4 regions of the Paenibacillus nitricinens genome follow, and region 4 is predicted to be linked to each of the others. Evidence: riboswitches for the same ligand, from Rfam matches in the RefSeq annotation. Region 4 holds a riboswitch; each other region holds the start of a gene.
What was found. Region 4 has a riboswitch for cyclic di-GMP ahead of ACN6KS_RS20650 (thiamine pyrophosphate-binding protein). Riboswitches for the same ligand answer to the same signal wherever they lie in the genome.

Region 1: linked by a shared signal. The riboswitch ahead of ACN6KS_RS03345 (transglutaminase-like domain-containing protein) and the one ahead of ACN6KS_RS20650 (thiamine pyrophosphate-binding protein) in region 4 are both predicted to bind cyclic di-GMP.
Region 2: linked by a shared signal. The riboswitch ahead of ACN6KS_RS29490 (NPCBM/NEW2 domain-containing protein) and the one ahead of ACN6KS_RS20650 (thiamine pyrophosphate-binding protein) in region 4 are both predicted to bind cyclic di-GMP.
Region 3: linked by a shared signal. The riboswitch ahead of ACN6KS_RS02585 (choice-of-anchor A family protein) and the one ahead of ACN6KS_RS20650 (thiamine pyrophosphate-binding protein) in region 4 are both predicted to bind cyclic di-GMP.

Annotation. Positions count from the first base shown of each region.
Region 1 covers NZ_CP183948.1:734,816-742,635, forward strand. Annotated here, with positions in the region: gene ACN6KS_RS03320 (glycosyltransferase 87 family protein) at 1-1,993, shown strand, start outside; gene ACN6KS_RS03325 (phospholipid carrier-dependent glycosyltransferase) at 1,990-3,768, shown strand; gene ACN6KS_RS03330 (glycosyltransferase family 2 protein) at 3,869-4,849, shown strand; gene ACN6KS_RS03335 (GtrA family protein) at 4,836-5,243, shown strand; gene ACN6KS_RS03340 (class D sortase) at 5,277-5,927, shown strand; cyclic di-GMP riboswitch class I at 6,052-6,132, shown strand; cyclic di-GMP riboswitch class I at 6,241-6,321, shown strand; gene ACN6KS_RS03345 (transglutaminase-like domain-containing protein) at 6,335-7,144, shown strand; rRNA gene ACN6KS_RS03350 (16S ribosomal RNA) at 7,558-7,820, shown strand, end outside.
Region 2 covers NZ_CP183948.1:6,625,253-6,633,072, reverse strand. Annotated here, with positions in the region: gene ACN6KS_RS29500 (EAL domain-containing protein) at 1-449, shown strand, start outside; gene ACN6KS_RS29495 (hypothetical protein) at 563-1,117, shown strand; cyclic di-GMP riboswitch class I at 1,286-1,372, shown strand; gene ACN6KS_RS29490 (NPCBM/NEW2 domain-containing protein) at 1,530-7,343, shown strand; gene ACN6KS_RS29485 (sulfatase-like hydrolase/transferase) at 7,433-7,820, opposite strand, start outside.
Region 3 covers NZ_CP183948.1:567,838-575,657, forward strand. Annotated here, with positions in the region: gene ACN6KS_RS02540 (hypothetical protein) at 1-417, shown strand, start outside; gene ACN6KS_RS02545 (hypothetical protein) at 490-708, shown strand; gene ACN6KS_RS02550 (hypothetical protein) at 709-1,020, shown strand; gene ACN6KS_RS02555 (M15 family metallopeptidase) at 1,023-1,796, shown strand; gene ACN6KS_RS02560 (hypothetical protein) at 1,801-2,019, shown strand; gene ACN6KS_RS02565 (YjcZ family sporulation protein) at 2,469-2,600, shown strand; gene ACN6KS_RS02570 (NAD(P)H-dependent oxidoreductase) at 3,142-3,684, shown strand; gene ACN6KS_RS02575 (winged helix-turn-helix transcriptional regulator) at 3,749-4,123, opposite strand; gene ACN6KS_RS02580 (hypothetical protein) at 4,569-4,961, opposite strand; cyclic di-GMP riboswitch class I at 5,454-5,544, shown strand; gene ACN6KS_RS02585 (choice-of-anchor A family protein) at 5,655-7,778, shown strand.
Region 4 covers NZ_CP183948.1:4,629,736-4,637,555, forward strand. Annotated here, with positions in the region: gene ACN6KS_RS20635 (SDR family NAD(P)-dependent oxidoreductase) at 1-709, opposite strand, end outside; gene ACN6KS_RS20640 (helix-turn-helix transcriptional regulator) at 883-1,839, shown strand; gene ACN6KS_RS20645 (methyl-accepting chemotaxis protein) at 1,962-3,212, shown strand; cyclic di-GMP riboswitch class I at 3,403-3,498, shown strand; gene ACN6KS_RS20650 (thiamine pyrophosphate-binding protein) at 3,656-5,296, shown strand; gene ACN6KS_RS20655 (carboxymuconolactone decarboxylase family protein) at 5,307-5,675, shown strand; gene glpK (glycerol kinase GlpK) at 6,062-7,555, opposite strand; gene ACN6KS_RS20665 (ATP-binding protein) at 7,674-7,820, opposite strand, start outside.

The sequences.
Region 1 (7,820 bases), 2.9 Mb from region 4:
GCTTCCTGTAACAAGCATTTATGCAGATGGAAATCTATTGCAGAACCCTGGATTTGAGGAGGGGGGAGAGGATGCTCCTTCTAACTGGACTAAGGATATGTGGATTTCTGGAGACAACTCTGGCATACTTTCAATCCAATCGGACGAGGTCCACTCCGGTAGTAAAGCGGCAGTCATTGAGAATATCGAGCCCAATCATGTGAAATGGGTGCAGACGATTAAGGCAACGCCGGACAGTTATTATAAAATTTCTGGATGGATCAAAGTTGTAAGTACCGCAGGCGAGGGAATGGGCGCCAATATCCTTGCCGTTGGAGTAGGTGGGGGTTATCCCAGCGTAACGGATACAGCAGGAGAGTGGCAGTATCTTGAATACATAGGTCAGACAGGACCTAAGCAGAAAGAATTCGGCATAGGTGCAGCTTTGGGAGGCTATTCTAGCTTGATTCAAGGTAAGGCTTATTTTGATGATTTGTCTGTAGAACAATTAGATGCAGCTCCCGAAGGGGCTAATGTCATCTCACTGGATAGTGCAGCAGTTAATCAGGATGCGGGTGGCAAAAAAGCGGATACCCCACATAAAGTATCTCCAACTAAGATGCTGTTGATCTCAGCACTGTTCAGTGTGTTTTTTGCAGTGCTTTATACAAAAGCATTCCGCAGTGAAAAGCTAATGAAGCAACCAGAGAATGTCTATTCCAAATGGTTAAGTATTGCCATCGGAGTTGCTTTTATCCTAAGGGTTTGGATGGGTCTGACGGCACAAGGCTATCAGAATGACATGAATACCTTTATAGCTTGGGGACAGCGTATGGTTGATTTAGGTCCAGGCAAGTTTTATGAGGAAGGGTATTTTGCCGATTATCCACCAGGTTATTTGTACATTTTGTACCTGCTTAGTCTTATTCGCGGCGTATTTGGCTTTGTCCATGATTCGGGTGGAGAGAATTTACTATTTAAACTACCGGCGATTATTTCTGATTTAGTGCTGGGTTACATCATATATCAAATATCTCGCAAAAAACTGGGTACAGGGATAGCTTTTGGCTTAATGCTGTTGTTTCTGTTTAATCCGGCGGTGCTCGTTAACTCAGCAGCGTGGGGACAAGCGGATTCGTTCTTTTTGATTTTCCTGTTGCTCAGTATTCATGGCGCTGCGAACAAAAAGTTTGTTCAATCCGCGATATTGTTTGCATTAGCAACATTAATCAAACCACAAGCGTTAATATTTACGCCGGTATTGATGTTTGCTTTTTATCATCACCGTGCTTGGAAGCAGCTTGGATTAGGAGCTTTGTATGGATTAGGTATATTCGGATTGCTTGCTGCACCATTTTTCTGGAATAACGGTGGTTTAGTTGGGCTTATTAATCTGTATAAGAGTACCTTATCTTCCTATCCCTATTCTTCTGTGAATGCATTTAATTTGTATGCACTGACTGACCCCATGTGGTCATCCCTTGACTTAACCTGGCTGGGCATTACTTATCGTGTATGGGGCTTCATATTTATTTTAGTGGCAGTAGCCGTAGCAGCGTTTTATTCCTTCAAAAAAGATCGCTTGGATTTATCCAAATCCTACTTTATCGGTATGGTGCTCATTGTAGTGGTCTTTGTGCTAGGAACCAAAATGCATGAACGCTATATGTTCCCTGCTATTATTTTATGCATGTTCACTTATATAGCGAGTCGGGATCGTAGGTTTTTATCCTTATTCCTTGGATTCAGCTTAACGCAGTATATCAATGTAGCTTATACGTTGACCCATCTGAATGCAGGTGTAAATCCAGGTGCAGATGGAATCGTTTTGGTCACTTCTATCACTAACCTGTCATTAATGCTATACATGCTCTACATCGGTTACGACGTGTATGTTCGTGGAGGAGTAAAACCTCTTCCAGCACCACCAACACCTGAAGAAAAATATGAGGAAGACCTTAAAGTCGTCGAGCAAATAAGACCGCACCAGAAGGGAGGGAGACTTAAGCGATGAAGTTTAAGCGTATAGATTGGATATGTATTCTTGCCATTACTGCCGTTTACGCGGCAATTGCTTTATATAATTTAGGTTCTACTAAATCTCCAGAGACCTTGTGGGAGCCAGCTGCCAGCGGTGAAAGCTTCTATGTAGATCTAGGACAGACTAAACAATTGGAACGAGTGAATATATTCGGTGGTGTAGGTACCGGTAAGTTTAAGCTTGAGTTCAGTGAATCTCCTGATGTTTGGAGCAATCCGCTGGATGTGAGCGAGGATGTTGGGAATGTCTTCATCTGGAAAAGCCAACCTTTGAACGTTGCAGCAAGATACGTGAAGTTTACAGTCACATCTCCAGGGTTCACTTTAAATGAAATGGCCTTCTATGAGCAGGGAGGCGAAAGAGTACCTCTTCCTATAGCCGGTGTTACACCGGATGCTAATGCAGCCGCAAAAAGAGGAGAACCTGCCAATCTTTTTGACGAGCAGTCACTCATCCCAGAATATTCTAACTTTATGAATAGCACTTATTTTGACGAGATCTACCATGCACGGACAGCTTATGAATATACACACGGGATTGTGCCTTATGAGAACACTCATCCACCACTAGGCAAGCTATTGATCGCAGTAGGGATGGAACTGTTCGGAGTCAATCCTTTCGGCTGGCGTATTATCGGAACATTGTTCGGGATTGCCATGCTGCCTCTCATTTATGTAATGGCACTACGTCTCTTTAAAAAGAGCAAATATGCAGCACTTGCAGCTGGATTGTTCGCACTGGATTTTATGCATTTCACACAAACAAGAATTTCTACGATCGATGTATACGGAGTATTCTTCATCATGTTAATGTTTTATTTCATGCAGCGATATTACACTATGAATTTCTTCAGGCAGCCCTTAAGAAAAACGCTAATTCCGTTATTCTGGTCCGGTCTATTTTTCGGAATTGGTGTAGCCTCCAAATGGATTGTACTGTACGGAGGAGCTGGGCTGGCCATTATGCTAGCGATTTCGCTCTTCGAGCGCTACAGAGAATACCAAGCATCGGGACGGTTGCTCGCGGAAGGGAAGATCAAAGACAAGGAACTGCTAGGCACTTGTCGCGAAGCCGTAAATTCATTCTGGAAGAATACCATTATTACACTAGCTAGCTGTATTGCATTCTTCGTAATCATACCGGTCATTATTTATAGTTTATCTTTTGTTCCGGGTTTATCTGCTTCCGCAGAGGGCTTTACTATAAAAGGCTTGATTGATTCTCAAAAGAACATGTACAACTATCACAGTCAGCTTGTAGCTACACATCCTTTTGCGTCCTCCTGGTGGCAATGGCCGTTTATGAAGAGACCCGTCTGGTTCTTCAGTGGCAGTGAAGGATTGCCGCAAGGTCAGGTCAGCAGTATAGTGACTATGGGGAATCCGCTTATCTGGTGGACGGGTATATTCGCAATGCTGGCAACGCTGTGGATTACACTGAAACGCAAGGATAAGAACCTTTATATGATCTGGATCGCATTTTTCTCACAATATGTTCCGTGGATGCTTGTCCCAAGGGAAACCTTTATCTACCATTATTTTGCTATGGTGCCTTTTATGATTCTTGGTATTGTATATATAATGAAGTTGTTAGATAGTAAGTATCCTGAGGCTCGTTATGTTAGTTATATCTATGTGGCTGTTGCTTTACTGCTCTTTGTCGCCTTCTACCCAGTCCTATCAGGGATGCAGGTAAGCGGAGATTATGTGAAGGATATGCTGCGTTGGTTCCCATCTTGGGTTTTCTAAGATTTTTTCAAAATATCTATAACAATAAGTTTATGCTTACAGCGTTATTATGAGGAATAGAAAGTTGTAACGCTCCATAAAGCTTTTAGGAGGAATAAAGGTGAAAGCCAGATATAGTGTAATTGTACCCATGTTCAATGAGGAGCAAGTAATTAGCGTTACTTATGAACGTTTGAAAAAAGTAATGGACGAATGCGGCGATACTTATGAGCTAGTCTTCGTTAATGACGGAAGTCGTGATCGTTCGGCCCAGATGATTCGGGAGATCAGTGATCGGGATGAATGCGTCAAGCTAATTGACTTCTCGCGTAATTTCGGACATCAGGTAGCAATTACAGCTGGCATGGACTATGCCGAAGGTCAAGCGGTTGTTGTTATTGACGCTGACCTTCAAGATCCACCGGAGGTCATTTTGCAAATGATCGAGAAGTGGAAAGAGGGCTATGACGTTGTGTACGCGAAGCGGCTGAAGCGCCGTGGAGAAACGATGTTCAAAAAAGTAACGGCTAAGATCTTTTATCGGTTGCTCAGCAGCATGACAAGTGTAGACATTCCTACGGACACAGGTGACTTCCGTCTTATTGATCGTAAGGTATGTGATGTCTTGCGGGGTCTCAAGGAAAAAAATCGGTATGTCAGAGGTTTAGTGAGCTGGGTCGGCTTCAAGCAGACGATGGTGGAATATGAGCGGGAAGAACGATTTGCAGGAGAAACTAAGTATCCTCTTAAGAAAATGATTCGCTTTGCGCTGGATGGGATCACTTCTTTTTCGCATAAGCCACTTAAGATTGCTACGTATGTCGGATTCTTTCTTTCCTTCTCCAGCTTTCTCTATTTATTCTTCGTATTGTTTCAAAGAATCTTTTTCACCTCATGGACGGTTCCGGGTTGGGCTTCCATTGTAGGCGTCAATTTGCTCTTTAACGGTATCGTTCTGATGCTGCTAGGTGTAATCGGTGAGTATATTGGACGGATTTATGACGAGTCTAAGGATAGACCATTGTATATTGTCAGTGAGACCATAGGATATCGTAACGAAGAAGAAGTGGATCGCCGGAAGGATTATAATGATGTCAGATAAGAACTTGCGGACTGCTTTCATACAGTTTCTCAAATTTAATGCTGTAGGTCTGGTAAATACCCTCATTGATTTCGTAATCTTCACATTACTGAACTCACTTGGGATGGTATATGCATTGGCACAGGTGATTTCTTATAGTGCAGGGACAGCGAATAGCTTTATTTTGAATAAAAAAGTAACCTTTCGGGATCGCGATCGTGGCAAAAAAGAAGGTTTTGATAAGGTACAGTTGTTGAAGTTTATCATGCTGAATCTGGTGGTCTTAGGGATATCGCTGCTATTAATGCATCTGTTGACTGACAAGTTAGGCATTCAAGTGTTGATCTCCAAGGTATTAGTAACCTTTGTTACGGTGATCATTAATTTCTTCGGAAGTCGTAAATGGGTATTCTAAAATCAAGAGAATCAATACACGGAGGTGACAATCATGCGTAAATTCTCGTACGTGCTCATACTGGCTGGGATCCTTATCATGCTCTATCCAAAAGCTAACGAATGGTATAACGACTGGCAGCAGGATAAGCTATTAGAATCAGCTGAACTCAGCACCACTGAAAGCACTCCACCACCTGATCTGAAGAGCAGATATGCCGAGGTCACTCAGCTACTAGCGGAGGAATCCGTTCTAGATGCACAAGCACAGCCGCAAGAAACAGAAAAGCCGGAACCGGAAATTGAAGTGGGTGGCAAAGTCATCGCATTAATTGAGATCGATAAGATCGATCTGAAGCTGCCTGTATTAGAAGGGGCTACTAAAGCGAATATGAAGCATGCTGCGGCCCATATGAAAGAAACAACTCCATTAGGAGAAATAGGGAACGCTGCAATAGCTGCGCATAGAGCTAGAACTACGGGCAGATTGTTTAACCGATTGAATGAGGTTGTGATTGGGGATACGATTACGGTAAAAACTAGCGATCAGACTTATAATTACGAGGTTTATGATATTTCTGTTGTACTTCCTAGTGATGTATCTGTTCTAGACGGGAATAACAAAGATAAAATTCTTACCCTAATTACGTGTGACCCACTAGTAGATCCTACACATCGTTTGATTGTTCATGCCAAGCTTTCCTAATCGTTGACGAGAAATAACAAGAGAACTCAAATACAGAGAAATAACTATAAAATAATAGTAAATCTAGCAATTTTGTTCTTGTTTACGAGGATAAATATGGTAGTATAAGACTATAAAAGCTAAACACGATAAACGGCAAACCTATCGAAAGGTAGGGACGCAAAGCTAAAGGGCCTTCCCGAAAGGATGGCAGCCAGTTACCGAATGAAGAGGCTTTTTTTGTTTTTATAAAATATATAAGAATCTTAGATTCATATTTCTACTAGGACTGATTCTGTTAATTTGTCTAGTGAAATTAGAACAGATAGAGCTTATACGATAACGGCAAACCTATCGAAAGGTAGGGACGCAAAGCTAAAGGGCCTTCCCGAAAGGATGGCAGCCAGCTACCGAAAGGGGTTTTATCCGTGAAAAAGGTTTATTTTATGATGGTGGCGCTGTTCGTACTAATTACTGCGGTTCCGGTAAGCACAGCTCAAGCCGCAAGTGTAGATGCGAGCTGGTTGATTACATCAAAAGTGGCTCAAGGTGTTATTGGGATTAACTATGATATTCCGAAAGATAAAAGAATCAAACTCATGATCACTAAAGACAACAGCAGCTATACATATAACTTATATGCTTCTGGACAAGCGGAGGACTTCCCTTTACAACAAGGTAATGGTACTTATAAGGTTTCTGTTCTTGAGAACACCACCGGAAATAAATACAAATCGTTATATTCCGAAGTAGTAGATGTAACCATGAGTGACTCGAATTCCGTATATTTGGGCTCCGTACAGAATGTGAAATGGAGTTCTTCTGATAAAGCGATCCTTAAGGCAAAAGAGCTTACCAAAGGCAAAACAACAGATGAAGAAAAAGTTAAGGCAATCTATAACTATGTAGTTGCTAATGTACAATACGATTATTCTCTTGCTAATAACGTAACAACAGATTATATTCCGAACATTAACAACACTTTGAATACTAAAAAAGGAATCTGCTATGACTATGCTTCTCTTTTTGCCGCAATGCTGCGTAGTGTAGATGTGCCTGCTAAGTTGGTGATGGGGAATACTAGCTACGTTACCCAATATCATGCATGGAATGAAGTACTGATGGATGGGAAATGGGTTACTATTGATACTACGGTAGATGCATCGGCAGCGAAGAGTAAGAAGAATGCAGATTTTATTAAGGCTTCAAGTAAGTATACTGCAGCAAAATACTATTAATTTGCATCGTTAGAATCATAACTCTATTAAATAAACAACTAGCTTAATTATTAAGCTAGTTGTTTATTTTTCTATTAGGGGTTGCTTTTCTATGAATAGATAGGTTATTATAGTTAAGCGTTGTTGGAAAGCGTACAGGCAATGTTTGAGAGAGTGATATAAACGGCTTTCGAAAAATAAAGCTTGCATTACTGAGAACAACATGATATATTATAAGAGTTGCTGCTGAGACATTAAACGGCGCCAACGAGAACTTGATCTTTGAAAACTGAACAACGAGTGAGTAGGAAATCACGAAAGTGATATCCAAAACTGATGAGTTTCACAGCGTATTTTACGCTTTTGAAATTTCATCGTGAGAATTAATTTTCTCGTCAGATGTTTCAAAATGAGCATATCGCTCTTTTCAATACTAATTGGAGAGTTTGATCCTGGCTCAGGACGAACGCTGGCGGCGTGCCTAATACATGCAAGTCGAGCGGAGTTACTTTGAAAGCTTGCTTTCAAAGTAACTTAGCGGCGGACGGGTGAGTAACACGTAGGCAACCTGCCCCTTAGACTGGGATAACTACCGGAAACGGTAGCTAATACCGGATAATTTCTTTTTTCTCCTGAAGAAAGAATGAAAGACGGAGCAATCTGTCACTGAGGGATGGGCCTGCGGCGCATTAGCTAG
Region 2 (7,820 bases), 2.0 Mb from region 4:
CGATCTACGCTCCAGAGTTCTGCCTAAGATCAACAGTTGAATTGGCCAATCAATTAGGCGTAGATCCCTCTCTTTTTGTCTTTGAAGTTGTTGAGACGGAGAAAGTGGATGACCTTGCTCATTTGAAAGCTATTTTGACATATTACAAGGATCGGGGATTTGAATACGCTCTAGATGATGTTGGCGAAGGCTTCAGCACAATCGAGATGTTATTGGCACTTAAACCCCATTACATGAAGCTGGATATGAAATATGTTCAGGGTGTGTCTAGTGATCCGAACAAACAGAAAGTAGCAGAACAGTTTTTAGAAAAGGCATTAGAAATCCAATCCGTTCCCTTAGCAGAAGGAGTGGAATTTAGAGAGGACTTTGAATGGCTTAAGCAGAGTGGTTATCAGTTGTTTCAGGGATATTTATTTGGAAAACCTGACCCTATTCCCAAACAGTGATCCTAATGAGTAGATCTCCGTCTAGAGGATGAGATGAATTCAGGTCAGAGTCTGATTACAGGTGAGCCCCGGGGCTGTACAATTTAGGTAATTGAGAAGGGGGTCGGATGAATATGGAATGGCATAAATACATCACACGTTGGGCAGATTCCAGGGGCTGGGAAGGGCGAGAGATTGATTATCAGTGGCCTTCTCCCTCATTTCCAGTGGTAAGTATTCGCAGCAATTTAGGTCGCTACTCTGGTCAGGGTTATGGCAGCAGACCTCGTGTGAAGACAGCTGTTGGATTAATTGCTATTGGAGATATAGCTGTAGGCTTGATTTCCATAGGTGCGATAAGCGTAGGGGTTCTATCCGTGGGTGCAATATCACTAGGAATGTGGTTAGCACTTGGAGCGATAGCACTTAGCTGGCTTGGCTTCGCAGCTGGGGCGATTGCTATTGCAGGAGTGGCTGTAGGAGCGATCGCGATAGCCGAAAAAGCGTTGGGTGCTGTCGCCATAGGGGATACGGCATTTGGAGCGGTAGCCATAGGACGGATTGCTGGGGGAGCCGTAGCTATTGGACAATGGGCATATGGTCTAATCGCGGTTGGCGAGCATGGCTTTGGGTTAATTCCGATCACAGGTGATGTGTGGAATTGGTTTCGGCGACTATTTGGAGGTTGAACGCTCCTCCAGTCCTAAAGTATCACTCTTCGTCTGGGACAGTTGATAAATAATATCGATCAGTTAGAGGAAATTGATTGCAATTACCTATGTCGATCAAATATCAATTTCATACCAAATAATCATGCAATAAGATGCATAGTTATGTTAACCTTTGTAATGTAATCGAAACTTCATAGGCAAACCTATGGAAATGTAGGGACGCAAAGCTATAGGGACTAAGGTTATCACGACTATTGTCAGCCAGCTGCCAAAGAGTGTATAACGCTTTTTGTTTTTAAGGTTTAATAAAAATTAAGTCTTAATTTTTATGCAACTTTAGCTGCAATCAAGCTACTCTTTCGGGGTAGTTTTTTTTGTGCCCATTTTTAGGCATTGAAGAGATTAATATTACATCTGGGGGGTAGAAAAGATGAAAAAAATGATTGCAATCGCTACATCGGCAGCCATGTTAGCTAGCTTTTCGAGTGAGGCAGGTTATGCTTTAGCAAGTGATGTAAGCAAGGTAACTGTAGTGAACACTGTAGTACAAAGCAAGGCTGACCTAATAAGCAATGCGTCAGTTATTCCGTTTGATCTGTACGGCAAGGCTATCCTAGGCGCTTATAATGATGTTTTTAGAATGAATCCTGCGAATATTAAATCCATTACCAATAACGGTGGTAACTACTCAGGTTCACCTATAGCTAAGGCTATTGATGGCGATATGAGTACGCATTGGGAAACGGGCAAACCGAATAGTTCAACGTTTACGAATGAGGTTGTCTTTGTATTCAATGAGTCCACTGAATTAAATAGAATCGTATATGCTGCAAGACAATCCAGCGCAAAGGGTAAGGGGTTTGCCCAGGAATTTGATATTTATGGCTCAACAACGGATGCAGGCGACTATACGCTAGTATCCTCTGGAGAATATAAAGGCGGAGCAGGTGACGTAGTAGAGGTGCAGTTTGACAGGGCAACCTTTAAGAGACTTAAATTTGTCTTCAAAAAAGCTAACCAAGATTGGGCGAGTGCGGCTGAGTTTTCTTTTTACAAAGAAGATGCCGTATCCGCTAAAATGAAAAATTTATTCACAGATGACAGCTTGAGTCAAGTTAGCGCAGCATTTAATACGATGGAGAAATTAACGGCTTTAGAACAAGAAGTGCAGACACATCCACTGTACGCGCAGTTTCAAGCAGATATAGAGAATGCAAAAGTACTTCTGGAGAATCATCAAATAGAGGCAACAGCGGCTAAGGTTTCGAAGCTAAAAGGCTATGGTACAGCATATGAAAATGCCTATAGCGAAGCTTATAGAATGCCCAACTCAAACGTATCAAAAGTAACGGTGAACGGCGGAAGCTACCCAGGTACGAAACCGGAATACATGCTCGATGACCAACCGAATACACACTGGGAAACCAATAAAAACAATGACGACAGCTTCACGAATGAAGTTGTGTTTGAGTTAGCGCAAGCGAAAGTATTAGATAGAGTGGCTTTCCTGGCTAGAGATAACCGCAAAGGCTTCCCAGAGGCTTTTCAAATTTATGCATCAGAAACAAGTAAGGGAGAGACCTTCCAGCTCGTATCTAGCGGAACCGCGAATAGTACGAATGACTTTCTGGAGTTTAAATTTGAACCTACGAAGTTTAAAAGATTGAAATTCAAGTTCACAAAAGCCAATATCAACAGACCCTTTGCAGCCGAATTTAGATTTTATACAGAGGATAAAGTAAGTGAAGCTGTAAATGGTATTTTCACAGATGGCACGATGAGTGCGGTTGTTCCTGCTTATAATAGCGTCGAAGCAATCAACGAATTAGAAGAAGCGGCAAAAGTACATCCGCTCTATCCAATCCTGAAGGATTCTTTGGATTTAGCTAAGAAGCTAGTGAATGGTGAAATTCAAACCGAAGGCACCATCATTGAGGCGGAACAACGTGGAGATATGAAAAAGCATGCGCAAGAAAACCTGAGAATTGGTTTCGGTACGAACAACCAGCCTACAGGTCTCGTTGCAATGCCTGGAGATACGATCAACGTTTATGTGGACGCAGCTTCGAGCGATAAATTGCCTTCTTTAGTCTTTTCTCAACAAGAGGCGGCTTGGAACGTTTGGGCTAGCAGTGTGAAATTGCGTCCAGGTAAAAACACAATAACCGTTCCTGAATTTGCGACGAATAGTTATTATGCACATGAAGTGACTAAGGGCGGTACAGTGTATATCGTCAATCCATATACAGCGGAGGAACAAGGTAAAGCACCTATGATCCGGTTCGAGGGGCTTACCAAGATCCCTATGATGACCAAGATTACAGATCCTGAACAATTCAAAGCCTTCTTAACCACCTATAAACAAAAAATAGATGAAGATAAGGCAGCGCATCCGAATGTTCAAGATCGCAAGCTCATTGATGTGGTGGAAATGGTCAGCGATCATGTTATTTTCACAGGCACTGCGACAGAAGCTTATAACATGTTTATTACGCAAGGAAATGATCCGCTGGGTACCGTAACCGGCTATGATACTTGGATGAAGACGATCTTTGACTTCTATGGCTTGGATGGCAGTAGTGTGATTCATGATGCCAAGCTAATTCGTGAGAATATCCGATTGATGCAGCCTTATGGTGCGATGTATGCAGCGGGGGACCATACAGGGATACAACTTGGAACCGTGGGGACAATGTTAGGTGATTTTAACAAAGTCTATCCAGGCTGGGGATTGAATCATGAAATAGGGCATCGCTTGGCGATGGGAGAACGAGAATATGGTGAAGTAACCAATAATATGGTGTCTATGCTGATGTCAGTCTATGCGGACTCGATGGATACTCGTATTCCTTTTGAAAGTGATATATATAAATATGTAATCGAAGAAAATAAAGTGGTTATGAATCAGCAGGGCTTATTTGCACAGCTTGGTGCCTATTGGCAGTTAGAATTGGCGCATCCGGGTTACTGGACAGAACTGACCAAGCTGTACCGCGAGCGGAAGGTCTCCCTTCCGAACGGCGACAATTCCAAGCAGCAGTATTTGGTGGAGTTCTCCTCTGAAGTGCTGGGGTTAGACTTAAGTAGCTATTTTGCCAGACATGGCTTCACTGTGAATCCTGAAACAAAAGTGAAGTTAGCTAAATATCCAGCACCGAAAAAGCTCTGGTATTTAAACAATTCAGTGGTTCATTATGAAGGAACAGGAATAGCAGATAAGAATGTTGCGATAAAGGTTAATATCACGCCTAACACTACTGCTAAATCGAACACACTAAGCTTCAGTATGGATACGGATCTTAAGAAAGATTTCTTAGGTTATGAGGTGTATAGAGACGATAAGTTAGTAGGGTTTACAGGGACTGACCAGTTCGTGGATACGAATGTAGATAACAGCATCAATTATACGTACAAGATCGTTGGTTATGATAAGAAGCTGAACCCACTGAAGCCGGTACAGGTTAAAGCCTTCAAGCCAGCGTTATCTGTTGAAGATCAAATCACGTTAAAGCTTAATCAAGCTTTTGATCCGATGAACTATGTAAAAGCGACTAACTATCAAGGAAACGATATTACGGCTAATGTCACCCTGAAAGCAAATACCGTTGATGTAACGCAAAAAGGCGACTACGAAGTGGTGTATGAAGTGAAGAACGAAGGGGTTACAGAAACCAAAACAACACTGGTTACGGTAACGAGTGACTATGCTTATCTTTCGGATCTTAATGCCAAGTCAGTCGTTGTTGGTTGGGGTGAATTAAAGAAAGATAAAGCCGTTTCTGGTGGAATCATCAGCCTTGTTCGACAAGGGCTAGCTGCAACCTATGCCAAGGGAATCGGTGTACATGCGAACTCTGAAGTTGTTTATGATATTGAGGGTATAGGTTATGACTTCTTTGAAAGCTACATCGGGATCGATCAAGCGATGAAAGGAAAGCCATCCTCTGCAACCTTTGAAGTGTATGTAGATGGAGAGAAGAAATTCGCGAGTGATGTTTTCCGGGCAGGGACAGAGCATGAATTTGTGAAAATACCTGTGACAGGTGCGCGCGAAGTGAAGCTGGTTACCACAGATGCTACAGATGGCAATGCTTCAGATCATACGGTATGGGCCGATGCGAAGTTTACGAATACTTCAAGTAAGCCGACCATCACAGTGCCGGAAGAGACAACTTTCGTTAAGTTGAATAGTGAATTTGATATTTTGACTGATGTCATAGCCGTTGATAAGGAAGATGGTAACTTGATTGGAGCCGTTGAGGTAAACCCGAATGGTTTCACTTCAAGTAAAACAGGCACTTACACCGTCGAACTGTCAGTTACAGACCGGGATGGGAATACAGCTGTGCAGACCCGAAAGATCGTTGTGTACAGCGCTAGTAAATACTTGAGTGATACAGCTTGGCAGTCGGCAAGAACGGATTATAATGTGGTTCGTAAGGATAAGGCAAGTTCTAACAATCCGATTAAACTACTTGTAAATGGCGTAACCAAAGAATTTACGAAGGGCTTAGGAACGCATGCTAACTCTGAAATTGTGTATAATCTGGCGGGTGCTAATTTCGAATATTTTGAAACATATGTAGGGGTTGACCGAAATATCCCAGAGCAAAATAATTCTAGTGTGATCTTCAAAATCTTTGCCGATGGGGCAGAAGTATATAATAGCGGACTGATGAAATTTGGCACGGAAGCTAAAATAGCTCGAATCCCTGTGAAGGGTGTAAATGAATTGAAATTGGTATTAGATAATGCAGGTAACGGAAATGCATCAGATCACGGTGATTTTGCGGATGCGAAGTTTATGATTCTGAACAGTACGCCGGAGCTTACGATCCCTAAACCTGTATCCACCAAAGTGGGGCAAGCCATAGCCATAAATGAAAGCTATTCGGCAACGGATTCAGAAGATGGTGACTTAACGGCTCAAGTAAAGGTTACGGGTGAAGATCAGGTTAAATTCAACAAAGCTGGAAAGTATCCGATCACTTATATGGTGACCGATAGTGATGGAAATACGACCACGAAGACTAGAACTATAGCCGTAGTAGACATGACGGATTTTACGTATCTGACGGATTACGACTGGAACTCTACTCAGAACAGCTTTACCGCACCTTTGAAGGACAAATCTGTTAGTGCCAATACGCTGAGATTAACAGATAAGGGCAATCAAGTGGTGTCTTACGAGAGAGGGATTGGAGCGCACTCCAACTCGACGATTGTATACGATCTAAGCGATAAGAACGCGGACTACTTCACTTCCTATGTGGGTGTAGATCGGCAAATGTACGGTACGGTTGGTTCGGTGAGCTTCGAAGTGTTCGTCGATGGAGAGAAGAAGTTTGATAGTGGACTTATGAACTCCAGAGATCCACAGAAATTTATCGAGTTAGATGTTAATGGAGCCCAAGAGCTGAAGTTAGTCGTTACAGACGGTGGAAATGGCAACGGATCTGACCATGCTACATGGGGGGGGACCAAACTACATTTCGCGAATGGAGATCACCTATTCACTGGAGATCTGGAACAAGCGATTGCTGTGGCGAAAGCAATTTCTCTTGAAGGTTTCACAGCCGAGAGTATTGCGGTGTTTACGGCCAGTCTCTCGGGTGCAGAAGCAGCTTTGGCTAATCCTTCGGTCACACAAAGTGAGGTAGATGCAGCCGCAGCGGCGTTACAACAGGCAGCAGAGGGTCTCACCGAAATAGACCTTACGCAAGAAATCACGATTGCAGACCCATATTTAAGTGCCTCAATTAAGGCCGCACTAGGCGTATCTGGACAGCTAACGCTAGGGGACATGTATAAACTTACGACGTTAACGAGCGTAACTGGAAGAGCTAAATCTTTGGAAGGTCTTCAGTATGCTAAGAACTTAGAAACACTTAATATTGCTGGAAATGAAATTACGGATTTCTCTCCACTACAAGGATTGACTAAACTGACTAGCTTATTGGCCGACCCACAAGTGATTGAGATAGCACAATTAGAGGGTCCTGTAGTTGAATTGACCAATCTGGTGAAAGGGCTCGATGGCAGTAAAGTAATTCCTAGTTCAGCAGGGGTTAGAAACACTGGGACATTTAAAGAAATTATGTTTGATATGAATGAATGGGCAGCTAATCCAGAGGTGTTCACCCTAGATCTATCGAACGAAGAGAAGGGAACTTACATGCTAGGGGTAACTTATCAAGTTGCAGGTAATCTCGTGCAATTGATTTCTTTTATTAATAATCCTTAAATTCATAGGCACAGGAAAACAGGCGAATTGTGGTGTATTCAACCATGACTCGCCTGTTTTTTATTGAGCTTATCTAATAAGCCTCACTTTTATTTGGTGGCCGTCTGGGTAGGCGTTAAGCGCTTTTGGCTCCGCTGCTCTGCTAGTAGATGGTTCATCCATTGCTGAATACTTCTGCTCTGCACTGTTGCTAGGGTGGTGTGAGCAAGGTTGCGAGCTTCTAAAGGATCTTCAGTTAAGTTGTAGAGCTCAAACTCCTCAGGTACGGGTACTGTTTTAACTTTTGTAGTCCATTCACCGGGTTTTCCCTCCACAGGCTGGAGCGTGACATCCTGTACCCCGGGCTCACTCCAAAACTTAGGATTATCGAAATAGCGGGAAAATTTCCATAGCTCTGTCCGACCCTTTCTTTGGAGATACGTTAGAATCGTTTCAATATGGTTCGGCTGAACGACGGAGGAATAGGGTTCTCCCAAG
Region 3 (7,820 bases), 2.7 Mb from region 4:
GCTATCGTTATTGACGGCAAAGCATACGCGCCCGTCCGCACTATATCCGAAGCGGCAGGCGTTGGACTGACAATAGAGGGGAAGACGATAAAAATGTCAGACATAACGGTAAACGAGACAGGGGATTATGTCCTCGGACCAGACTCTCTAGCGCTAGCTAATGAACAAGCGCAGCTTCGCGGTACCGTATCCAGTGCGAAGGGGCTACTAAAGGCATCACAGGAAGCTTTAAAAACGTATGAGGATTCCCTTGCTGCGGATGCGGCCCGTTCGGAACCTATGCCGGGCGCTGCGGATGCCTTAAAGACCAACATCACGAAAACTAAAGCAGAAATAACGAAACTTGAAACGGAGATTAAAGCAGCCGAAGCGCGGATCGCGGAATTACAAACGCAGATCGACGCAATGAAGCCGTAATAGTAAACGAAAAATAACGAAGAGTCTCGCTTACACAGCGGGGCTCTTTTTACGTAAAGGGGCCTACGTTATATGAAAGCACGCGCATTACTCGAATGTACGATAGATACCGCTAATCCCGCCGCTGAACTCGCCGCAACTATTAGCGCAGTCTTAGCCGTTTTACCTAACGCAGAAGCCCGCCTATCCGTACTCCAAGCGCTTGACGACGAAATCGGACGGGCTTTAGCGGACTATGAAGTAGCTAACGCTACAGTTACGCAGTCAATTCCGGAGGAGGCGGTCGCGTAGATGGAAACGCTATGGGCGGAAGTCGCCAAGAACGGAATATTTGCGCTCGCCGCTGCGGTCATTGCCTACGCGCTGTGGAAGCAGATGAACCGAATATCCGACGAAGCGAAAGCGCGCGAGGAACGGATTAGCACGGAGGCGAAAGTCGAACGCGACCGGATGCACACGGAAGCATTAACGCGTGAAGACCGGTTGATGCGCTTAGCGGAGGGTCTAACCGCGCGGTTCGAAGCGCTCGCAGGTCAATACGAAGGGCTGGCGCAAGACGTACACGAAATTAAATCGAGTATTAACGGAAAGGATGTTGCGTAAAAATGACGCTCACAATTGAACATATACGTGCGAAGTCCGCGGCTAAATTGGTCGGGCTTATTCCGTGTGTCAAAGCGGCAGCCGAGGCGCTTATCGACCGGTCATTCGCGGCGGGTATTCTAGTCATAGTTACGCAAGGTCTGCGCACAATCGCGGAGCAGGACGCGCTATACGAACAGGGGCGCACGAAGCCTGGCGCTATTGTAACGAATGCGCGCGGAGGTTATTCGAATCATAACTTCGGCGTCGCGATTGACTTCGCGTTACTTACGAACGAGGGGAAATCCGTATCCTGGGATACGAAGCTCGACGGTAATCGGAACGGTGTCGCGGATTGGAACGAAGTCGTTACGTTAGCAAAGGCGCTCGGCTTTACGTGGGGCGGCGATTGGAAAACGTTCCTTGATCTACCGCATTTCGAAATGACATTCGGATTATCCACCGCACAATATCGAGCGGGTAAATGTCCGACTCAGGCGCAGATTGATGCGATATTAAAATTAATCGAAGGGGATGACGCAATGATAGCGGAGCAGCTAAGTGCGTTACAAAAAACGGTGGACGAGCAATGTACGCTAATTCAGGCGCAGGCTAAACGGATTGAAACGCTGGAAAGTAAAACGAAGATGAGCGCAATTCCGGTATGGGCAACACAGGCGTGTGTCAACGCGAAGTCAGCCGGTTTCGTCGATACGACGGCGGACGGTAGCTACGATTTCTACCGGTTCGTGACGCTGTTAGATCGCGCAGGGCTATTCGTAAAGGAGGCGAAATAATACGATGAGCAAAAACGATATCTTGCGTAAATTATCCTCACGGAAGTTTTGGGCGTTATTGGCTGCGCTGGCTACTTCGGTACTTACGGCGAGCGGTGCGGGAGATAATACGGTGTTGCACGTAACTGGCGTCATTGGTGCGGTCGGTGCGTGCGTTGCGTATATGCTGGCGGAGGGAATTGCGGACGGTGCGAGGGGAAGCGGAGATAAGACGGAGGATTAACGATTTAAAAGGCGCAGTTCTTACGGGAGTGACTCCGTAGGGGCTGCGCCTTTTTTTTTGCGTTTACATAATCGCTTTTAATCGTGGACAAACTGCGCTATAATAGGCTGTACGTAGGACTTTGTAGAAAACGTAGGTCATCGTATGAATGTCCGTTATAGGCTGCGTAAGGCATCCGAAGTTATAACGTGGAATTAACGCACTCGTAATGCGTAGGCCGGGGGTTCAATTCCCTTCACCAGCATATCTAAGAATTGCGCATGGCACGGCTTCCGGGATTTCGGGACCGTGCCATTTGTCTTAAAATCATCTATTTTCTAACATTCTTCTAACCTTTGCCTACGGTCGGGGCTTTAAATGGATAGATATCTAATTACCTATTTACCCAAGCACTATAGTGTGGATTTCATAAGCTAAGATGAACTTAAATACAAAGGAGGAAATTTAAAATGAGCGAAAATATTGCTGGCTTTGGTGGTGTCGGATATGGTGGCGGTATCGGAGGAGCCTTTACATCTACCGGTGCAATCTTGGTACTGTTTATCCTCCTTGTAATTATTTCTAAGACTATCTTGCTATAAAATGAGAAGGATGTTTTGCTTGGAAGCTTGAGGATGTGCTTCCACAGAGCTATATCAGCCTTAATCTGGTGTAGCCCAGGGGTTCAATTTCCTTCACCAGCATCTCTAAGAATGGAATAACGGCGCGGTTTTCGGGGATCCCCGAACCGCGCCGTTTGTCTTGAAATCACCTATCTTCTAACATCCTTCTAACCTTTACTCAAGTAAAGTGAGGGATCAGTCGTAATCCCGACCTCTTTGCACGTTTCAAGAATGGAGTCGCCGATCCCTCGAAGGGCTGCTTCTTGTAAGCTGGGGAGAACATGTGAATAAGTATCCAGTGTAACATTGATGGAGGAATGACCCAGTCTCTCTTGTGTGATATTTGGGTGTATACCGAAGATGAGAATCGCCCCGAAGACTGTACGTCAATATACGTGCAGACAGGTTGCTGTGCTTACCTTTAGGTAAGTACGTGAACTAAAAGTGCATACTTACGCGATGGCGTGATGGGAGGTATAACTCAAGTCCTAAATCTGATTCAAACATGGAGGATACACCATTGAAAACACTTGTTGTCGTTACGCACCCAAACATCGAAACATCCGTTGTTAATAAACGCTGGATCGAAGAACTCCATAAATATCCAGACAAATATACGGTACATGAGCTGTACAAAGCCTATCCCGATGAAAAAATCAACGTGGAAAAGGAACAACAACTAATTGAAGCGCATGATAAGCTCGTCTTACAATTCCCTGTCTACTGGTTTAGTAGTCCGCCTCAGCTTAAAAAGTGGCTGGACGAAGTATTTACTTACGGATGGGCATATGGCTCGAAGAGTGATAAATTAAGAAATCGTAAAATCGCATTAGCTGTAACTGCCGGAGGAAGTGAAAAAGACTTCAGTGAAGATGGTAAACTCGGCTACGGGCTTGACCGTATTTTATCTCCCTTTGACACGACTTTTGTTTACTGCAACGCTGATTATCGTTCCTTCTATGCCATTTATGGTACGGAATCTGAGACGGTAGGAAGTACGGATTATTTTAAAAAATTGGACATCAGTTCGCAAGGCTATGTTGAATTTATCGATAATATGTAATTAGAATTGAAACAAAAAGCAGCATTTTCATTAATGGAAATGCTGCTTTTGTCATAAGTCGTCGCTAAATCGTAAACGGTACTGTTATCTCTTGCGCGGCTGGAACGGAATTTTTCTCTCCCCAAGTGCACATCATATCCAGCACCGGAATAAGCGATTGGCCCTTCTCAGTCAAGGAATACTCAACTTTAGGGGGAATCTGGGGGAATTCCTCGCGCCTGACGAGACAGTCCGCTTCCAGTTCTTTCAACATAACACTTAACGTCTTAAAAGGTATTGTACCGATACCTCGTTGCAGTTCATTGAATCGCACGATCTTGTTTTCAGAGAGATAGTAGAGAATAGTCATTTTATATTTACCACTAATGATAGACAAGGTGTAGCCGAAGCTAGTGTCCTTCTGATGAATGCCAGGTGGTATACAGATTTCATCACTCATGGGCTATTACCCTCCTTCAGAAAATATAACGAAAAGGCAAACGCCTATTGCTTCTCCGTACTCAGGTCTCGACTTTATTATGTTTTACAACCAGCTATCAAGTCATCCTGCGAGCAACGAACCCACTATATCATTTTAAAACAATTAGTTCAAAGCACTCGTGGCTAACTATCCATCGGTCGGTTTTTCTGTCGGCGAAGCGGGCTACTTTGGTTGGAAATCAAAAGTGTCAAGCGGATAGTCTAAGCGACGAATTGATGTTTTTAATGTAATTTTCATGTGAGCATCATCTTATTTTCAGGTTCAAGGTTTATATTGAAGACACCAAACACCCCCCAGTGTTTTGTGGTATAAATCTCTCAGGTCTTGCCAACTCCCATGGTAAGGCCTATTTTTTTGTTCGCTAATGGAAATGGGGGGGAAGGGGGACAGCCTCTACGCGGCTTTACTTAATCTGATACTGCTCTTCATAGCTCTTAAAAGATGAAATATCCAGACCGAGATATCTGCGCATATGAATTGCAGCTTGGGCAGCGACAATGTCGTTTAATAGCAGCATTCGTTCATGGTATCCACGACATATAAATTTGGCTTCGATCCCTGCATTAAGTCTGTTCTGCTCATAAACCTTGATTCCCCGTTTTCTCATCTCTGAACGAACATCTCTTAAATCTGTTGTAGCAACTGCTGCGGCTGTTTCAAGAACCTCCAGATAGGGGGCGGGTGTTCGTAAATGTGCAGATAGAATGGCGGAGTCCCGTTCGAAAGCTGATAAAATCATCGGAAGCAATAAATAAGATTTCACCAGCATATTGTCCCTGCTTTCAGCTCTATGCATGAATCTCATCACCCCTAATGGGAACGTATATTCGTATTCTACCCCGATATTCCAAAAATAATCAATGGTATTTCTAAACAGCTAGTACAATGTGATTAAATTCACAACTAAATTAGAAAGAATAAAATATATTAAAATTGTAATAATAAAAATTAATGCTTCAGACTTATATAAAGGGAGAATTTGGATGAAAGAGGAAGAAAGTCTCGCCCGTGGAATGGTATTTGGTCTGATTCTAAGTATTCCATTATGGATATCGATATTAGGTTGGATAAAGTTACTTTAAAATTGAAGGAAAACCTTTGTGTGAAGCGCCTTTTGGCGCTTTTTTTGTGCTTGCTTACGCGTGTAAATATCAAAAGGAATTGATTGACAATTGTGGGGATGGAGCGCTAAACTATTGTTAGTTCCAAAGTATTAAAAGTCATAGACCATTATTTAATAGGATGCTTAAGCTACTAGTTCTAATTTGCAAAGGCTATACATATATAATCATGATAATAGCAAACCGCCTGAAAGGGTGGGACGCAAAGTTCAGGAGTCTAAAGTGTCTAAAAGACACTATGACCGTCCGACTGCCATGAGAAGGGAATTCTACTTCTTTTTTGGCGGTCTTTTTTTGTTATTAGGTTCTTTAGAGTTCTGGTAATTATTCTGTTTAATTATAAATCATAGTTTTAGGAGGTGCGCATTTTGAAAAGAAGAATGAAACCGTTGCTCTCATTAGTAATAGCGGGGATTTTGATGGTGGGTAGTGGGCTTTCTGGAGGTGGTTATTTGGTCAGTGCGGCAGGGCCTGTGCTTCCGTATATTCCTACACCTGTGTTAGGCATTGCAGGAAATTTTAATACTTTTATCCTTGGTGACTTCAATCAATCTAATGATCAGGTTCACGGGCGCCTGGCGGCCAAAGGTAATATTACTTTGCAGAATTACGGCGTATCCAAGGATAATCCAGGTGGAGATGTCCTTATTGCTGGCAATGACATCACTTTTACTAATGGGACTGTTCATGGAGCATCCGTTCATGGTGGTGTTTTTATCAGAAACGGTGTAGATCTTAAAGAACCAGCGAGAAAAGGGACACCTATTGATTTTGATTATGAAGAGCAATATCTTATTGGACGTTCTAATGAATTCTCTTCACTTGCTACAGTCGGAACTTTCAAAAAGGAATATGGGAAAATAACAATTGATGCTCCGGAATCATTTAACGTTCTTAATCTAAGTGCTGCTGATTTCGTTGGTGCTAATGGCTTACAGTTTAATATTGCAAATAACGCCACAGTTATCGTTAACGTTAGCGGAAGTTCAGTTGAAATTCCAAGCTTTCAAATTTGGGGAGGCAGCCCTAACAAGGTATTATTTAATTTTTATGAAGCTAGCACTGTAAACATTGGAAGTTTAACAATAGAAGGAACTATTCTAGCTCCGCTTGCAAAAGTAACTTATAATTCCGGAGAACTGCATGGGACATTGATTGCGAAAGGATTTGCTGGTGGTGTGCAGATGCATTGGTATCCATATGAAGGGGTAGAGTCGCCTCCTACGCCGACGCCAACAGTGACGCCGACACCAACAGTGACACCAACGCCGACCGTTGCACCGACACCGACGCCGACCGTGACACCAACACCGACGCCAACGCCAACCGTAGCACCAACACCGACCGTGGCCCCGACGCCAACGCCGACCGTGGCCCCGACACCAACACCGACCGTGGCCCCGACGCCAACGCCGACCGTGGCCCCGACGCCAACGCCGACTGTGGCCCCAACGCCAACGCCTTGCGTGACGCCAACACCGACGCCAAAGCCAACACACACACCAAAGCCAACACCGACGCCAAAGCCAACACACACACCAAAGCCAACACCGACGCCAAAGCCAACACACACACCAAAGCCAACACCGACACCAAAGCCAACACACACACCAACACCAAAGCCAACACCGACACCAAAGCCAACACACACACCAAAACCAACGCACACACCAACACCGAGCGTGACGCCGTCACCAACGCCGGAAGTAACACCAACACCGAGCGTGACACCGTCACCAACGCCGGAAGTAACACCAACGCCGAGCGTGACACCGTCACCAACGCCGGAAGTAACGCCAACGCCGAGCGTGACGCCGTCACCAACGCCGGAAGTAACGCCAACGCCGAGCGTGACGCCGTCACCAACGCCGGAAGTAACGCCAACGCCGAGCGTGACGCCGTCACCAACGCCGGAAGTAACGCCAACACCAACGCCGACGCCAACGCCAGAGGCAACAGCAACGCCAACACCGACACCGTCGCCAGAGGCAACAGCAACGCCGACTCCGTCGCCGGAAGCAACGCCAACACCGACGCCGTCGTCAGAGGTAACGCCAACACCGACATCGTCGCCAGAGGCAACACCAACACCGACATCGTCGTCGGAAGTGACACCAACGCCAACGCCGGAGCCTCCGGTGTTTCCGACACCAACACCATCATTTGTAATTGGCACTATTGTTGTTAATGATGACCCTGTGCCGCTGGGTCCTGTAGCTTCATCGACGCCAGCACCAGTACCCACACCAACCCCGTCGAGCAATACAGAAGTCCTTGTTGACGACGATGAAATCCCACTAGGACCGGTGGCAACGGAAACGCCGTCACCAGAGGATATTGCAGTAGTGGATGATACAATTCCGCTAGGTAATCCACCTGTGGATGAACTGCCAAAAACGGGAGAATCAAGTCCAGTTCCTTATTATGCAGCAGGTCTAGGTTTTGCTCTTATCGGACTGCTAATGAGAAATAGATTCTCGAACAAGAAATAATAAACGGTGATTATAGCGTGAACGCAAGCTAAGCCGTGAAGA
Region 4 (7,820 bases):
TCACTGCTCGACCAATATATCTCGTCGATTCACTCATTTTCAGTTCCTCAACTTCTTGCCAATGTTCCTCATCTGTATTCATGGCTTCTAGAACCGCTTCTGTTCTCATCCATCCAGGTGAAAGTGGAATAACCGCAATACCGTCATCCTTTAACTCCTTCGACAATCCGAAAGCCATACGTAAAAGTGCATTTTTAGAAAGATCATAATAAAAGTTGCCTAAATATTTATAATGATCCCAGAAGGTTGTATGGATAATTAGACCACCAGTTTTTGCCTTGCGCATGAAGGGGATTGCGTAATAATTGGTGATCATTTGTGCTCTCACACCGGCATTAAACATATTGTCCCAATGAGCTGTAGGTAACTCCCAAAAAGGCTTCTGCTCAATAGTTAAATCATTGCCTCCCCATACATTGTTAACTAAGATATCGAGTCGCCCCTTCTCTTCAGCGATTTGACGGATCACTGCTTCTGTTTCCTGATCCTTCGTATGGTCACATCGTATTACCGCACCAGAACCCCCACTCTCTTTTATTTCTCTAAGTACACTATCTATACTCCCCTTAGTATGTTCTGTGGCGGATATATCTGTGGTCCTCCCTGTAATATAGACAAAAGCGCCTCTTCTTGCTAATTCTAAAGCGATTCCCCTCCCTGCACCTCTGCTGCTCCCGGTAACCAAAGCGACTTTCCCTTTCAATGTCATAGCCTTCAACCCTTTCCACATAAATTCGGATTTCAATATTCTGTGATCATTCCTTACGTTTTATAAGTATAGCCCGTATATATGACATCAACTGACATATATAATATAATCATGATTTAGAAAAGATTAATGGTGATCGTCCAATAATTAATTCGAGGAGGCACAATAGCCTAATGAGAGCCGACCGTTTGTTATCTATATTGCTTCTGTTACAAAATCGCGGAAAAATGACTTCTAGAGAACTGGCCCAAATACTCGAGATATCAGAACGAACTGTGTTTCGTGATATGGAAGCATTAAGTGCTTCAGGGATACCCATTTTAGCTGAACGTGGCCGTGAAGGAGGCTGGATGCTTACTGAAGGGTACCGAACCTCCCTAACGGGAATGAAGCCACAAGAGATTGGTTCACTGCTTCTGTCCACTGACGCATCTATATTGAAGGATCTGGGGATACAAGACGATTTCTCTTCCGCTGTTCTCAAACTAGAAGCTGCATCCTCACACCGAACTAGTAACCCAGCACATCACCTAAGCGAGCGTATTCATATTGATGGTGCTAGTTGGCATCCTTCAGATGAGACTTATCCGTTCCTTTCTGTACTGCAGGGAGCACTTTGGGAGGACCGTAAAGTTAAAATCACTTATCTCCGGAGTAATGAGACTACAGTCCGTTTCATTGATCCTCTTGGCTTGGTTGCAAAACGCGGTGTATGGTATGTCGTAGCCAAAAGCGAGGATGAACTAAGAACCTTTCGTGTGTCCAGATTAGTTAACGTTGAGGAGACTCATGAGGGGTTTAAAAGACCTGATGACTTTGATTTAAAACAGTACTGGGAAGAGTCCACCATGGCCTTTAAAGCAGCACTGCCAAAGTATCAAGTAAAGCTAAGGGTTAGAACATCTGTCTTAAAAGAATTACAGCGAGAAAGATTCGTCTCTGTCCAATTGATAGAGCCAACCAGCAATGCAGAGTGGGTGAACGTAGATGCCGAATTTAATACGATCGAGTCTGCCTGCCGGATAATCCTTTCTTTTAGTCCCTCAGTTATTGTACTTTCACCACAAGAACTTTTAGAGATGGTAAAGTCTGCTATCACAAAAATTTCCGCTATTTATGAGGATTTTTGACACGAAATCTAAAGAACTGCTCCTAAAAGAAGATTTATGTCAGTTCTTACTATAGACCAATCACCTTTAAATCCCATATAATAACACCAATACATAATATTAATAAGGAGGACATTATACCAATGAACTGGATGCATAAACTTCCGTTAAAACAAAGAATTGTTGCCGGATGTTATCTCATTGCCGCACTATTTGCCATTCCTGTTTTAGTTACTTTTATGATCTTAGGCAACATTATTTTGGGTATTGTTCTAATCGTTGTTCTTGCTGCTTTAACTTTACCCGTGGCCCGCTTTATCGAGAGAACGCTTACATCTTCTTTTGATGACATCGCGAATGTATCTCATAGTATTTCTAAAGGGGATTTTACTAGTAGAGCTGACGAGAACGGGTCTATGGGGGACGTAAGTCGTTCCTTTAATACTATGATTGACAAGCTCAAGAAGATTTTGACAGAAGCATCGCAGATCACGCGCCAGGTTATGGATGCAAGCCGTGGAATCGAAGATAAGAATCAGAACTTAAAAATTGTCATGGCACAGGTAGCCTCTTCGTCAAATGAGCTAGCTCTTGGGGCAAATGAAATATCTACGGATATCGCTGAAATGACAGAATCTATTAAAGATATTGAGAATAAAGTCTCCAATTATACGAACTCAACGAAAGAAATGAACAGACGTTCAATACATACATTAGAACTAGTTGAACAAGGGCGCCAATCCGTAGATACTCAAGCTGAAGGCATGCGCAAAAACATCCAGGCTACTCAAAAAGTAGCGGATACTATCGAGGCCTTGTCTCATAATGCTCGCGGAATAACGATGATCACAAAGACCATCACTGAGATCGCTGAACAGACTAACCTGTTATCGCTGAATGCCTCCATCGAAGCAGCACGTGCCGGAGAACATGGTCGAGGATTTGCAGTAGTCGCACAGGAGGTCCGTAAGCTTGCCGAGGAATCAACGGCTTCAACAAAGGAAGTCTTTGGTTTAGTTCGGAGCATTGAAACTGATATTAAACAAGCGATTGACAATATCGCTATCAACGAAGAAGTCGTACAGGTACAGAATGAGATGATCACTCAATCTGCTCATATCTTTGCTCAAATTGTACAAAGTGTGCAGTATATTACCGAGCAGATCTCTTCCTTCTCTTCTGAAAGTGATCTTATGCTGGAAAGTGCCTTGAAAATCTCAGGTGCAATAGAAAATATATCTGCAATCACTCAGGAAACTGCTGCTGGCACCGAAGAAGTATCGGCTGCAATGAATGAACAAATTAATGCCCTGCAGTCCGTCGCAGAAGAAACTGAGAAAATGACACAGGCCGTATTTAATCTACAGAAAACGATCCATATCTTCAAGTTTTAAACAACTTGCATAACGAATAAACCAAGCCATAAACCGTCCTCTAAGTTTGTCTTAGGGGACGGTTTATTTTCTATTATTTCATAGGTTTGACAAGACTTTCGTCAAAATTCGAGTTAATTTGCGATAATATATTGACAAAGGATGATCCCAAGGAATATATTGTAAAGGAAAATTATTCTTATAAATTTTAAATTAATATAGGCAAAATCTTCGAAAGAGGATGACGCAAAACCATGGATCTACAGCCTCATTTTTACTCTGAGGCCATGATTGCCAGGTTGCTAAGGACCCGGGACGGCTGAACTATTGTTCAGTCTTTACGGCGATTTACGCCACCAACCTGTGCCCTTTTTCGGAGCACAGGTTTTCTATTTTTGAGTTTATTGATCAATCAGATCACTTCGAAAGATCAATAACATAATAAATATTAATCAACTTGTGAGGTGTATCTTTTGAAGACAGTCGCAGATTATATGGCGGAAGCACTACGTAACCTCGGAGTGACCCATTCTTTTGGGATCATTGGTAAATCGATTTGTCCCGTAGTTCTTAAGATGGTAGACTATGGTATTGAATTTATTCCAGGGAGACATGAATCCAGCTCCGGATTCGCAGCAGCTGGATACGCGCTGAAAACTGGTAATCTAGGCGTAGCATTTGGTACTTCTGGTCCAGGCGGAACTAACCTGCTTACAGCAGCAGCACATGCGAAAGCCAACAACTTGCCAGTGCTGTTTATTACGGGCCACCAATCTATTAAAGAGCTTGGAATCCCCCAATGTCAGGACTCTTCCTCTTACTTAGCTGATTTAGCGGAGATGTTCAGACCTGCCACCTTGTTCAGTAAACTTATTGAACGCGGTGATCACTTTAGTACTATTTTTAATCATGCGATTTCAATTGCTCTTAACCAACGTGGGCCTGTTCATCTTTGTGTGCCGTTTGATGTACAGACAGAAGGATTGGAAGAGTGCAATATTGTAATTCCCGAACGCGAATCTCTAGTAAGTCTAGCGAATATCGACAGAGTAGTTGATGCTATCAATGCCTCAAAGAATCCTTTGATTATTGCAGGTAAAGGGGTCAATCGATCTGGGGCGCATAGCCAGCTTATTCAGCTCGCTGAAACTTTTAATATACCAGTAGTAACATCACCTGGTGGTAAAGGGGCTATGGTTTGGGATCACCCACTCTATCATGGTCCTATTGGTGTTGGAGGTTGCACCCACGGGGATGACCTGTTGAATAAAAGTGATCTATTTATAGTTCTAGGATCACGATTAAGTGATATGACCGTCTGTAACCTAAAACGGGAGAATCACCCGACAACATTAATTCAATTTGATATTGATCCGACCTTTGTTGGAAAAATCTTGTTCTCCAAAACGATACCAGTCACTGGTGATCTACGTGATAACCTAGTGTGCTACCTAAATCATATTGATCCTAATCATATTACTAAACGTGAAGCTATCCCTTATGTAGATTATTCAGAAGAGCTTCCCAGTCTGAAGAATCTTTCCCTTGCGTCTATTATGAGCACGATGAGTGATCTGATTCCTGACAATAATACAGTATTTGTTGATGACGGCAGTCATGGATTCAATGCTGCTAAATGGTACAAGGTTAAGAAACCAGGCAGTTTTGTATTTGATGCTTATTTTGCTTGCATGGGTAATTCTATCGGTATGGCTATTGGTGCAAAGGTTGCAGCTCCTGAAGAAACTGTCTTCTGTATTACAGGTGATGGCTGTTTTATGATGCTAGGTACAGAAATAAACACCGCCGTCTGCAAAGATATCCCTGTCATCTTTATCGTAGTAAATAATAAGCAACTCGATATGGCGCTTAAAGGGATGGAAAAAACTACTGGCCGTATTGATGGAACGATATACGAAGTCCCAATGGACGTTGTGAAATTTGCCGAGTCTCTAGGAGCGACAGGCTACAAGTGTGAGACTGCGGAACAATTCTCGACTGCAATTAAGGACGCCGTTGCTCTTAACCGTGTTGCAGTTATTGAATTATTAACAGACCGTGATGAAGTCCCTCCGACTGCACACCGTACTTTGAACCTAAATTAGGAGGCTCACTATGAAAGATAATGTTAACAGTGGTCTGAACCACTTCACGAATCTCTCAGGAGACTATGGCGCTAAAGCACTAGCTCCGATTAAGGAACATTTCCCTGACTTGGCAGAATTCATCATGGGTAATGCGTATGGAGATATTTTTCAACGCAATACCATTGAAGCTGACTGGAAGGAAGTCTCTGTTATTTCTGCTCTAATTGCAATGGGCCAGTTCGATCAATTAGGAGTTCATTATGTTATGGCTCTTCGTGTAGGAGTTACTGTAGAACAGCTCAAAGGGATTCTACTACACTTAGTACCCGCTATAGGGGCACCTAGAATCATCACAGCCTTTAATATTCTTCTTGAAACCATAGAAGAGATCCAATAAATAATAATTCGACATAAATATACACATTTCGTCTTTATTATTGTGATTTAAGAAGATAGATTACTATAGGAAAGATCGAACGTGGAGATAAAGTTCTGTCCTGGACAGTGGGCGCTGGATGGAAAAACGTAACATTTGTTATTGAATATCAAGCGTTACAACATAAAAAGCGGCAGGCCAAGGATTAACCTTAGCTTGCCGCTTTTTATGTTGATCTGGTCTTTAGGACTCGCTAGCAAAGAATAACCCCTTTTCAGTTAGCGCACACCTTATTTCATCAAGCCCTTTTGGTCCCATCTCATGGAGTGCCCGAAGTGCAGGCTTTGAAAGTCCACTCGGTAGATCAGATTCTGTTCCGTTAACCATGGACATATGCATCTCCCTGATTACTGATATCTTTCATGTTTTTCCCAACCCATGGTACGCGCTACAGCGTCTTTCCAGGCGTTGTAACGTCGTTCACGCTCATCTATACCCATTTCAGGTGAAAAAACCCTCTCAGCTTTGTTAAAGCTTTCTAGTTGTTCTCTTGTCCAGACTCCTGAGGTTAATCCAGCCAGAAGTGCTGCCCCCAGCGCAGTCGTCTCCGCATATGTAGTTCGAGTCACTTCACTCCCGAGGATATCAGACTGGAACTGCATCAGCAAATCATTACGAACAGCTCCCCCATCTACACGAAGTCCGGTCAATGGCATGCCTGCGTCTTTTTCCATCGCCCCAATTACATCTCTAGACTGAAATGCTAGCGACTCTAACGTTGCTCGTACCAAATGTGCCGAGGTCGTCCCTCTTGTCAGACCGAAGACTGCTCCACGTGCGTACATATCCCAATAAGGTGCACCTAGTCCAGTAAAAGCAGGAACGACCACAACCCCTTCGCTGTCCTCCACTTCCCGCGCTTTGTCTTCTGAGCCTGCTGGCTCCGCTATGAGGCCTAGCCCCTCCTGAAGCCATTGTACAGCCGCTCCGGCTACAAACACACTGCCCTCGAGTGCATAGTAGAGTTCATCCCCCATTCCCCAAGCTACAGTGGTCAACAATCCATGACTGGAGACTACAGCTTCTGTACCTGTATTCATTAGAATAAAGCATCCAGTTCCATATGTGTTTTTGGCACTTCCGGGTTCAAGACAAGTATGTCCAAACAAAGCAGCCTGCTGATCTCCCAATACAGAGTGAATAGGTATTTCTGCCCCGAACCAATGCGCATCTGCTGCTCCAAATTCACTACCGGACATTCTCACTTCCGGCAGGATGGAGCGGGGTACACCAAGCTCTTCCATCAGCTCTTCGTCCCAGCAGCGCTTATGTAGATTATATAGCATTGTACGCGAAGCATTAGTTACATCAGTAGCATGTACAGCTCCACCAGTAAGCTTCCAGATTAGCCAGCTGTCTACGGTCCCAGCTAGTAGCTCGCCATTATTTCCCCGCTCTCGTGCGCCGTCCACATGATCAAGAATCCAGGAGAATTTAGTTGCAGAAAAATAAGCATCCACAACGAGTCCAGTCTTGCTAGCAATGAGTCCCTCTAATCCCTTATTCTTGATCTCTTCACACAGCTCTGCAGTACGTCTGTCCTGCCACACAATCGCAGGATAAATCGGCTTACCCGTTGCTCTATCCCAGATTAGGGCCGTTTCCCTCTGATTTGTAATTCCAATAGAAGATATTTCCTGAGGTGTTATCCCGCCCCGAGTAATCGCATCTCTTGCAGCTGCAAGCTGTGACGCCCAAATTTGCTCTGGGTCATGTTCCACCCAGCCAGGGTGTGGGAAAGATTGTTTAACCTCGTATTGCCCTTGTGAGACGATTCTAGCGTCCTTATCGAACACTATGGCTCGTGAACTAGTAGTCCCTTGGTCTAAAGATAAAATCATTTGCTGGCCTCCCAAGCATAAACAATGAGATATGTTCCACGATGAACAAGATTAATGTGTTTGTTTCAACAAAAAGCACCTCTGCTGTCAGAGGCGCTATCACACATTGTGTTTGGAATTACTGTTTTTCGACAGGAAGTCTTAGGGTAAAGGTTGTACTTTCGCCCAACTTACTGGAAGCTGAAATGGTTCCGTGATGCGACTCAACAATATTTTTAACAATCGCAAGCCCAAGTCCCGTTCCACCTGATTCTCCCCGTACACG